Linked DNA regions of Sporichthya polymorpha DSM 43042. The protein of the gene in region 2 binds, or shares a complex with, the protein of the main gene of each other region. Links are inferred from orthologs where the notes say so. Each region holds a gene or a part of one and is shown on either strand. Other genes may lie near its edges.

Evidence for each region.
Region 1: the proteins of uvrA (region 2) and mfd are in contact, whole or in part, in a crystal structure (PDB 4DFC), measured with the Escherichia coli proteins. The link is inferred for Sporichthya polymorpha DSM 43042 from one-to-one orthologs.

Annotation. Positions count from the first base shown.
Region 1 is NZ_KB913029.1:551,078-555,518, forward strand. Bases 112-4,252 are described here. They hold mfd (transcription-repair coupling factor), read right to left. Parts: upstream 3,948-4,252; coding sequence 312-3,947; downstream 112-311. Other genes in these bases: SPOPO_RS0102755 (SurA N-terminal domain-containing protein), read right to left, coding at 112-301; SPOPO_RS0102765 (hypothetical protein), read left to right, coding at 4,077-4,252. Also shown: more of SPOPO_RS0102755, read right to left, coding at 1-111; more of SPOPO_RS0102765, read left to right, coding at 4,253-4,441. UniProt on the Escherichia coli protein: Couples transcription and DNA repair by recognizing RNA polymerase (RNAP) stalled at DNA lesions. Mediates ATP-dependent release of RNAP and its truncated transcript from the DNA, and recruitment of nucleotide excision repair machinery to the damaged site.
Region 2 is NZ_KB913029.1:4,695,489-4,699,314, reverse strand. The notes cover bases 237-3,762. They hold uvrA (excinuclease ABC subunit UvrA), read left to right. Parts: upstream 237-622; coding sequence 623-3,562; downstream 3,563-3,762. Other genes in these bases: SPOPO_RS33210 (Rieske (2Fe-2S) protein), read left to right, coding at 3,621-3,762; SPOPO_RS0122895 (carboxypeptidase regulatory-like domain-containing protein), read left to right, coding at 237-505. In the rest of the region: more of SPOPO_RS0122895, read left to right, coding at 1-236; more of SPOPO_RS33210, read left to right, coding at 3,763-3,826. UniProt on the Escherichia coli protein: The UvrABC repair system catalyzes the recognition and processing of DNA lesions. UvrA is an ATPase and a DNA-binding protein. A damage recognition complex composed of 2 UvrA and 2 UvrB subunits scans DNA for abnormalities.

The DNA.
Region 1 (4,441 bases), 4.1 Mb from region 2 along the record:
TCTCCTCGATGTCCGCCTCGGTGATCCGGAGGTTCATCTGCTGAGCGGCGCGCTCGAAGACCAGGTTCAGCACGCGCCGCTCGACCTCGACGCGGGCGGCGTCCGGGTCGAGCTCGGTCGGCAGCCCGAACTCCTCCCGCTGCTCGCGAACCTGGTCGAGGTAGCTCTGGATCTCCGTGACCGTGATCCGCTGGTCCTCGACGATCGCGGCCGCACCCAGCTGGCTCGGCTCGCAGGCGGACAGACCGCCGAACGTCACGGCGGCGGCGAACAGGAGCGCGACGCGCCTGCTGCGGTTCACGCGGATCTCCTCAGGACTTGCCGGCGGTGTTGGCGCTCGAGATGTCGGAGGTCACCAGCTCGACGACCTGCCGGGCCCAGTCCAGCAGCTCCAGGCCGACGAGCGGGGTTCCACCGACCCGTGCGGTGCTCGGGCGCGGCACGAGGATCGTACGCACGGGCGCCTTCACCACGGACTTCGGGTACAGGCGCTGCAGACGCATCTGCTGGGACTCGCGCAGCGTCACCGGACTGAACCGGACGTGCGGCCCGGCGACCGTCACCTCCTCGATCCCGGCGCCCCGGACGAGCGAGCGGAAGCGCGCGACGGCGAGCAGGTTCTCCACCTCGGTCGGCACCGGCCCGTAGCGGTCCGTGAGCTCGTCGCGGACGGCGGTGATGTCCTCCTCCGGGTCCCGCCCGGAGATCGAGCCGATGTCCGCGATGCGCTTGTACGCCTCCAGGCGCAGGCGCTCTCCGGGGATGTAGTCGTGCGGGATGTGGGCGTCGACGGGCAGCTCGACCCGCACCTCCGACGGCGGGGCCTCCTTGCCCTCCCCCTGCGCCTTGTACTCGGCGACGGCCTCGCCGACCATCCGGACGTAGAGGTCGAACCCGACGCCCTCGATGTGGCCGGACTGCTCGCCGCCGAGCAGGTTGCCGGCGCCGCGGATCTCGAGGTCCTTCATCGCGACGTACATGCCGGCGCCGAGCTCGGTGTGCTGCGCGATCGTCGCGAGCCGCTCGTGCGCGGTCTCGGTCAGCGGCTTCTCCGGCGGGTACAGGAAGTACGCGTACCCCCGCTCGCGCGAGCGCCCGACGCGGCCGCGGAGCTGGTGCAGCTGCGCGAGGCCGAGCACGTCGGCGCGCTCGACGATCAGGGTGTTGGCGTTGGAGATGTCCAGGCCGGTCTCGACGATCGTCGTGCAGACGAGGACGTCGAAGCGCTTCTCCCAGAAGTCGACGATGACCTGCTCGAGCGTGTGCTCGTTCATCTGCCCGTGCGCGGTGGCGATGCGCGCCTCGGGGACGAGCTCGGCCAGGCGCTTTGCGGCCTTCTCGATCGACTCCACGCGGTTGTGGACGTAGAAGACCTGACCCTCCCTCAGGAGCTCGCGGCGGATCGCGGCCTGGATCTGCTTGTCCTGGTACGGCCCGACGAAGGTGAGGACGGGGTGCCGCTCCTCCGGCGGGGTCTGGATCGTCGACATCTCCCGGATGCCGGTGATCGACATCTCCAGCGTCCGCGGGATCGGGGTCGCGGACATCGTGAGGACGTCGACGTGCGTCCGCAGCTTCTTCAGCTGCTCCTTGTGCTCGACGCCGAAGCGCTGCTCCTCGTCGACGATGATCAGCCCGAGGTTCTTGAACTGCGTCGTCGCCGCCAGGAGCCGGTGCGTGCCGATGACGACGTCGACGCTGCCGTCGGCGAGACCCTCGAGGACGGCCTGGGCCTCGGACGCGGTGTTGAACCGGGAGAGGTTCTTCACCGTCACCGGGAACGGCGCGTACCGGTCGGAGAAGGTCTGGAAGTGCTGCTGGGACAGCAGTGTCGTCGGGACCAGGACCGCGACCTGCTTGCCGTCCTGCACCGCCTTGAACGCCGCGCGGACCGCGATCTCCGTCTTGCCGTAGCCGACGTCGCCGCAGATCACGCGGTCCATCGGGTACGGCTTCTCCATGTCGGCCTTGACCTCGTCGATGGCCCCGAGCTGGTCGGGCGTCTCGATGTAGGGGAAGGCGTCCTCGAGCTCACGCTGCCACGGGGTGTCCGGCGCGAAGGCGTGCCCGGGGGCGGAGGTGCGCGCGGCGTAGAGGCGGATCAGCTCACCCGCGATCTCCTTGACCGCCTTGCGGGCGCGGCCCTTCGCCTTCTGCCAGTCCGCGCCGCCGAGGCGGTGCAACGCCGGCTGTTCGCCGCCGACGTAGCGCGTGACGGCCTCGAGTGCGTCCGACGGGACGTAGAGCCGGTCGCCGGGCTGGCCGCGTTTGCTCGGCGCGTACTCGATGACGAGGTACTCGCGCGTCGCGCCCCCGACGGTGCGCTGCACCATCTCCACGTACTTTCCGACCCCGTGCTGGGAGTGCACGACGAAGTCGCCGGGCCGCAGCTGCAGCGGGTCGACCATGTTCTTGCGCCGGCTCGGCATCCGGCCGCGCAGGTCCTTGGTCGAGATCCCCGCCCGGCTGGTGAGGTCGAACTCGGTGAGGACCGCGAGCTTGCGCGCCTCGTCGACGAACCCGGTCGCGAGCTCCGCGCACGTCACCAGCGCCATGCCCGGCTCCGGCGGACCGGCGATCTCGTCGACCAACCGCACCGGGAGGCTGTCGGCGGCGAGCACCTCGACCGTGCGCTGCGCCGTCCCGTGCCCGGCCGCGACCATCACCACCGACCAGCCGTCGGCCAGCCAGCCCTGAACGTCCGCCACCGCCCGCGCGGTCTCGCCCCGGTAGGCCTCCGGCGCCCGCGCCCCCAGCGCAGCGTCCGAAGGATCGGTCGCAATAGCAGCCACATCGTCGGACGCACCGTCATCGGCGGTGTCGGTCGAGGCGAAGGGCGCGATCGTCCACCACGGGAGCCCGAGGCCGCGGATGTGGTCGCGGACCTCGGCGAGGTCGCGGAGCGCGGCGGCGCCGAGGTCGATCGGGGCCTGACCGCCGACGGCGGCGCCGGACCAGGAGGCCTCGAGGAACTCCTGGCTGGTGCGGACGAGGTCGGCCGCGCGGGCACGGACGCGCTCGGGGTCGCAGGCGACGATCAGGGTGCCCGGCGGCATCTGGTCGACGAGGAGCTCCATGCGGTCGACCAGGACCGGCGAGAGCGCCTCCATGCCGTCGACCGCGATGCCGTCGGCGATGCGTCCGACGATGTCCTCCAGCTCCGGGTGCGAGGTGCGCAGCGCGGCCGCGCGGTCCCGCACCTCCTTGGTCAGCAGGAGCTCCCGGCACGGGGGCGCCCACAGCGTCTCGCGGGTCTCGGCCTTCTCCCCCGTCTCCAGGCTGCGCTGGTCGGCGACCTTGAACGGGCGGATCTCCTCGACCGTGTCGCCCCAGAACTCGACGCGGAGCGGGTGCTCCTCGGTCGGCGGGAAGACATCGACGAGACCACCACGGACGGCGAACTCGCCGCGGCGCTCGACAAGGTCGACGCGCGCGTAGGCGGCCGCGGCGAGTCCGTCGACGACGGCGTCGAGCTCGACCTCGTCGCCGACCCGGAGGCTGACCGGTTCCAGCTCCCCCAGGCCCGGCACCATCGGCTGCACGAGGCTGCGCACGGGGCAGATGACGACGTCGAGCGGGCCCGCCGCCGGGTCGTCCGGCATCGGACGCGTGAGGCGGCGCAGGACGGCCAGCCGGCGGCCGACGGTGTCCGCGCGGGGCGACATGCGCTCGTGCGGGAGCGTCTCCCACGACGGGAACACCGCGACGCGCTCGGCCGGGAGCAGCGCGGAGAGGGCGGCCTGCAGGTCCTCGGCCTCGCGGCCGGTCGCGACGACGGCCAGCACGGGGCGGCCGGTGCGGGCCGCGAGCGCGGCCAGGGCGAACGGGCGCAACCCGGGCGGGCCGATCAGGTCCAGGCTCGGCAGGTCACCGGCCTGGGCGCGCGTCAGCGCGTCGGCGAGCACCGGATCGGTGGCGACGACGTCGAGGAGACCGGACAGCGGCACGGTGAGCCTCTTCCCATGCGGGTGCGGACAACGCGAACACCCCGGATCCGCAACCGGACCGGGGTGGTCACAGCCTACGTCGGCCCGGCGACAACACGTCCGGGCCGACCGCCTGGGAGGATCGCGGGCATGAGCACGCAGCGGAGTGGGCACTGGCGACGCACGGTGGCGATCGGGGCCGTCCTGGTCCTCGCCCTGGCCGGCTGCAGCGACGACGACGGCGGCGACACCGACGCCCTCGGGGAGGACCTGGAGGCCTCGGAGAGCCCCTTCCCCGCCCCCGGCAGCTACGCGGACAAGGTCAACCGGCTGTGCGACCAGCTCGCCGCGGACAGCCTCGACGTCACCGGCGGCGAGGACCCGACCCGCGCCCAGTTCCTCGAGGACCAGCCGAAGCTGGCGGCGCTCATCGAGACCTTCGACGCCGAGGTCGCCGAGCTCCCGGTGACGGACACCGACCGGACCGCCGCCGACGCGATGAAGGCCTTCCAACG
Region 2 (3,826 bases):
CGCGATCACCGGGGCGCCGGTCGGGTTCACGCCCGTCCACCTGTTCGCGGTGCCGACCACCACCGAGGACCTCATCCCGATCGGGACGGCCAACACGCACCCGGACGGCCGGTACTCGTTCCAGCTCGTCCCACCGGAGCACGCCCTGTTCGTCGCGTTGGCCGTGGGCGACGCGCAGCACCTCTCCGGTGGTGCGGTCAGCAGCCTGATGAAGGTCGTCGCCTCGGTGGCGTTGCGGACGCTGAACCGGATGCAGCCGCTCGGCGCGTACTTCAGCTTCCAGGCGAAGGTCGACCCGGTGTCCACCAAGGTGCCCGTCGTGCTGCAGCAGCGGGTCGGCAAGACGTGGAAGACGGTGCAGAAGGCCAAGCCGAACAGGCGCGGCGTGGTCAATTTCAAGATCAAGCCCACGAAGCGCGGCAAGGTCGTCTTCCGGGCGAAGCGCGGGGCTGTGCCGGGCGCGGCGGCGGGCACGAGCAAGAACGCCACCATCACCGTCCGCTGACGCGGCAGGGTCGCCGTTCCGAGCGTTGACCTGCCCGAACGGCGATTGTCGGACCCCGCACCTACCATGGCCGCGGGTCCGGTCCAGGGCCCGAGCGGGGACTGCGAAGGGCACAGAGTGGCGGAACGTCTGATCGTCCGAGGGGCGCGGGAGCACAACCTCAAGGACGTCTCCCTCGACCTGCCCCGCGACAGCCTCATCGTCTTCACGGGCCTGTCCGGCTCGGGCAAGTCCAGCCTCGCGTTCGACACGATCTTCGCCGAGGGCCAGCGCCGCTACGTGGAGTCCCTGTCCGCGTACGCCCGGCAGTTCCTCGGGCAGATGGACAAGCCCGACGTCGACTTCATCGAGGGCCTGAGCCCGGCGGTCTCGATCGACCAGAAGTCGACCTCCCGCAACCCCCGGTCGACGGTCGGGACGATCACCGAGGTCTACGACTACCTCCGCCTGCTCTACGCCCGCGCCGGCCGCCCCCATTGCCCGCAGTGCGGCCGGCCGATCGCCCGGCAGACCCCGCAGCAGATCGTCGACCGGGTGCTCGAGCTCGAGGAGGGGTCGAAGTTCCAGGTCCTCGCCCCGGTGATCCGCGAGCGCAAGGGGGAGTACACCGAGCTGTTCCGCGAGCTCGTCTCCAAGGGCTTCTCCCGCGCCCGCATCGACGGCGTCGTGTACCCGCTCACCGAGCCGCCGAAGCTGAAGAAGCAGGAGAAGCACACCATCGAGGTGGTCGTCGACCGTCTCGCGGTGAAGGCCTCCGCCAAGCGGCGCCTGACCGACTCGATCGAGACCGCGCTCGGCCTCTCGAGCGGTCTCGTCACGCTCGACTTCGTCGACCTCCCGGAGGACGACCCCCACCGCGAGCGCGTCTTCTCCGAGCACCTCGCCTGCCTCTACGACGACCTCGACTTCGAGGAGCTCGAGCCGCGCTCGTTCTCCTTCAACTCCCCGTTCGGCGCCTGCACCGAGTGCACCGGTCTCGGCACCCGCATGGAGGTCGACCCCGAGCTGGTCGTCCCCGACCCGTCGCTCTCGCTGGAGGAGGGCGCGGTCCAGCCCTGGGCCAGCGGACACTTCTCCGAGTACTTCGGCCGGCTGATCGTGGCGCTCGGCGACGAGCTCGGCTTCAAGACGACGACGCCGTGGGAGAAGCTCCCGGCCAAGGCAAAGCAGGCGATCCTCCACGGGCACGACCACCAGGTGCACGTGAAGTACAAGAACCGCTACGGCCGCACACGCTCGTACTACACGGGCTTCGAGGGCGTGATCCCGTGGATCAGTCGCCGGCACGCCGAGGCCGAGAGCGACGCCAGCCGCGACCGTTACGCCGGCTTCATGCGCGAGGTCCCCTGCCCCGCCTGCCACGGCGCCCGGCTCAAGCCGGTCTCCCTGGCCGTCACGCTCGGCGACAAATCGATCGCCGAGGTCGCCTCGATGTCGATCGGCGACTGCGCGGTGTTCCTGCGCGAGCTGACGCTGTCGGCCCGCGAGGCGCAGATCGCGGAGCGCGTGCTCAAGGAGGTCAACGCCCGTCTCGGCTTCCTCCTCGACGTCGGCCTGGACTACCTCTCGCTCGACCGCGCGGCCGCGACGCTGGCCGGCGGCGAGGCGCAGCGCATCCGGCTCGCGACGCAGATCGGTTCCGGCCTCGTCGGGGTGCTCTACGTCCTCGACGAGCCGAGCATCGGTCTGCACCAGCGCGACAACCACCGGCTGATCGAGACGCTGGTCCGCCTGCGCGGGCTCGGCAACACCTTGATCGTCGTCGAGCACGACGAGGACACCATCCGGACCGCGGACTGGATCGTCGACATCGGCCCGGGCGCCGGCGAGCACGGGGGACAGGTCGTCTTCTCCGGCCCGTACCCGGAGCTGCTGAAGGTCGAGGACTCCCTGACCGCCGCCTACCTCTCGGGCCGCCGCGAGATCGCGGTGCCCAAGATCCGGCGCAAGCCCCAGAAGGACCGCAAACTCGTCGTGCGCGGGGCCCGCGAGAACAACCTTCAGGACGTCACCGTCGAGTTCCCGCTCGGCTGCTTCGTCGCCGTCACCGGCGTTTCCGGGTCCGGGAAGTCCAGCCTCGTCAACGACATCCTCTACAACGCGCTCGCGAAGCACCTGTACCACGCACGCGAGGTCCCGGGCCGGCACACGCGCATCGACGGGCTCGACCAGATCGACAAGGCGATCCACGTCGACCAGTCGCCGATCGGCCGCACGCCGCGGTCCAACCCGGCCACCTACACCGGCGTCTTCGACAACATCCGCAAGCTCTTCGCCGAGACGCAGGAGGCGAAGGTCCGCGGGTACCAGCCGGGCCGGTTCTCCTTCAACGTCAAGGGCGGGCGCTGCGAGGCGTGCGCCGGTGACGGCACGATCAAGATCGAGATGAACTTCCTCCCGGACGTCTACGTCCCGTGCGAGGTCTGCCACGGCGCGCGCTACAACCGCGAGACGCTCGAGGTGCACTACAAGGGCAAGACGATCGCCGAGGTCCTCGACATGCCGATCGAGGAGGCCGCGGAGTTCTTCGCCGCCATCCCCGCGATCGCCCGGCACCTGAACACCCTGGTGCAGGTCGGCCTCGGGTACGTCCGGCTCGGCCAGCCCGCGCCCACGCTCTCCGGCGGCGAGGCCCAGCGCGTCAAGCTCGCGTCCGAGCTTCAGAAGCGCTCCACGGGCCGGACGATCTACGTCCTCGACGAGCCCACGACCGGGCTGCACTTCGAGGACGTCCGCAAGCTCCTCGGGGTGCTCACAAGCCTCGTCGAGAAGGGCAACTCGGTGGTCGTGATCGAGCACAACCTCGACGTGGTGAAGACCGCGGACTGGGTGATCGACATGGGTCCCGAGGGCGGCTCCGGGGGCGGCACGGTCGTGGTGACCGGCACCCCCGAGGACGTGGCGGCATGTGCGGAGAGTCACACCGGCCGCTTTTTGGCGCCGCTCATCGGCGTTTCCGGCCACTCGGCGCAATCCAGGAACCGCACGGCGACGAAGCAGATTACGAAAAGGACAAAGGCAGCAGCTCGAGGCAGAACGGCAACCAGCCGCGGGTAGCCTTTCGAACGCCCTGTCAGGTTCTTCACATTTGTCCCGCCAAACTCGGAGGTTCTCCATGTCTGCTGCGGAAACGCCCAACGTCCCGGAGGGTGCGGAAGAAGCCGTTCCCGGCCGGCGCGTCGTGCTCCGCGGGATCTCGGCACTGGGTCTGGCCGCGTTCGCGGCTCCGCTCGCGGCCTGCGGCGGGGACGACGACGACCCGACCGCGGCCGAGGCGACCCCCGAGGCGACCCCCGAGGTGACCCCCGAGGCCACCACCAG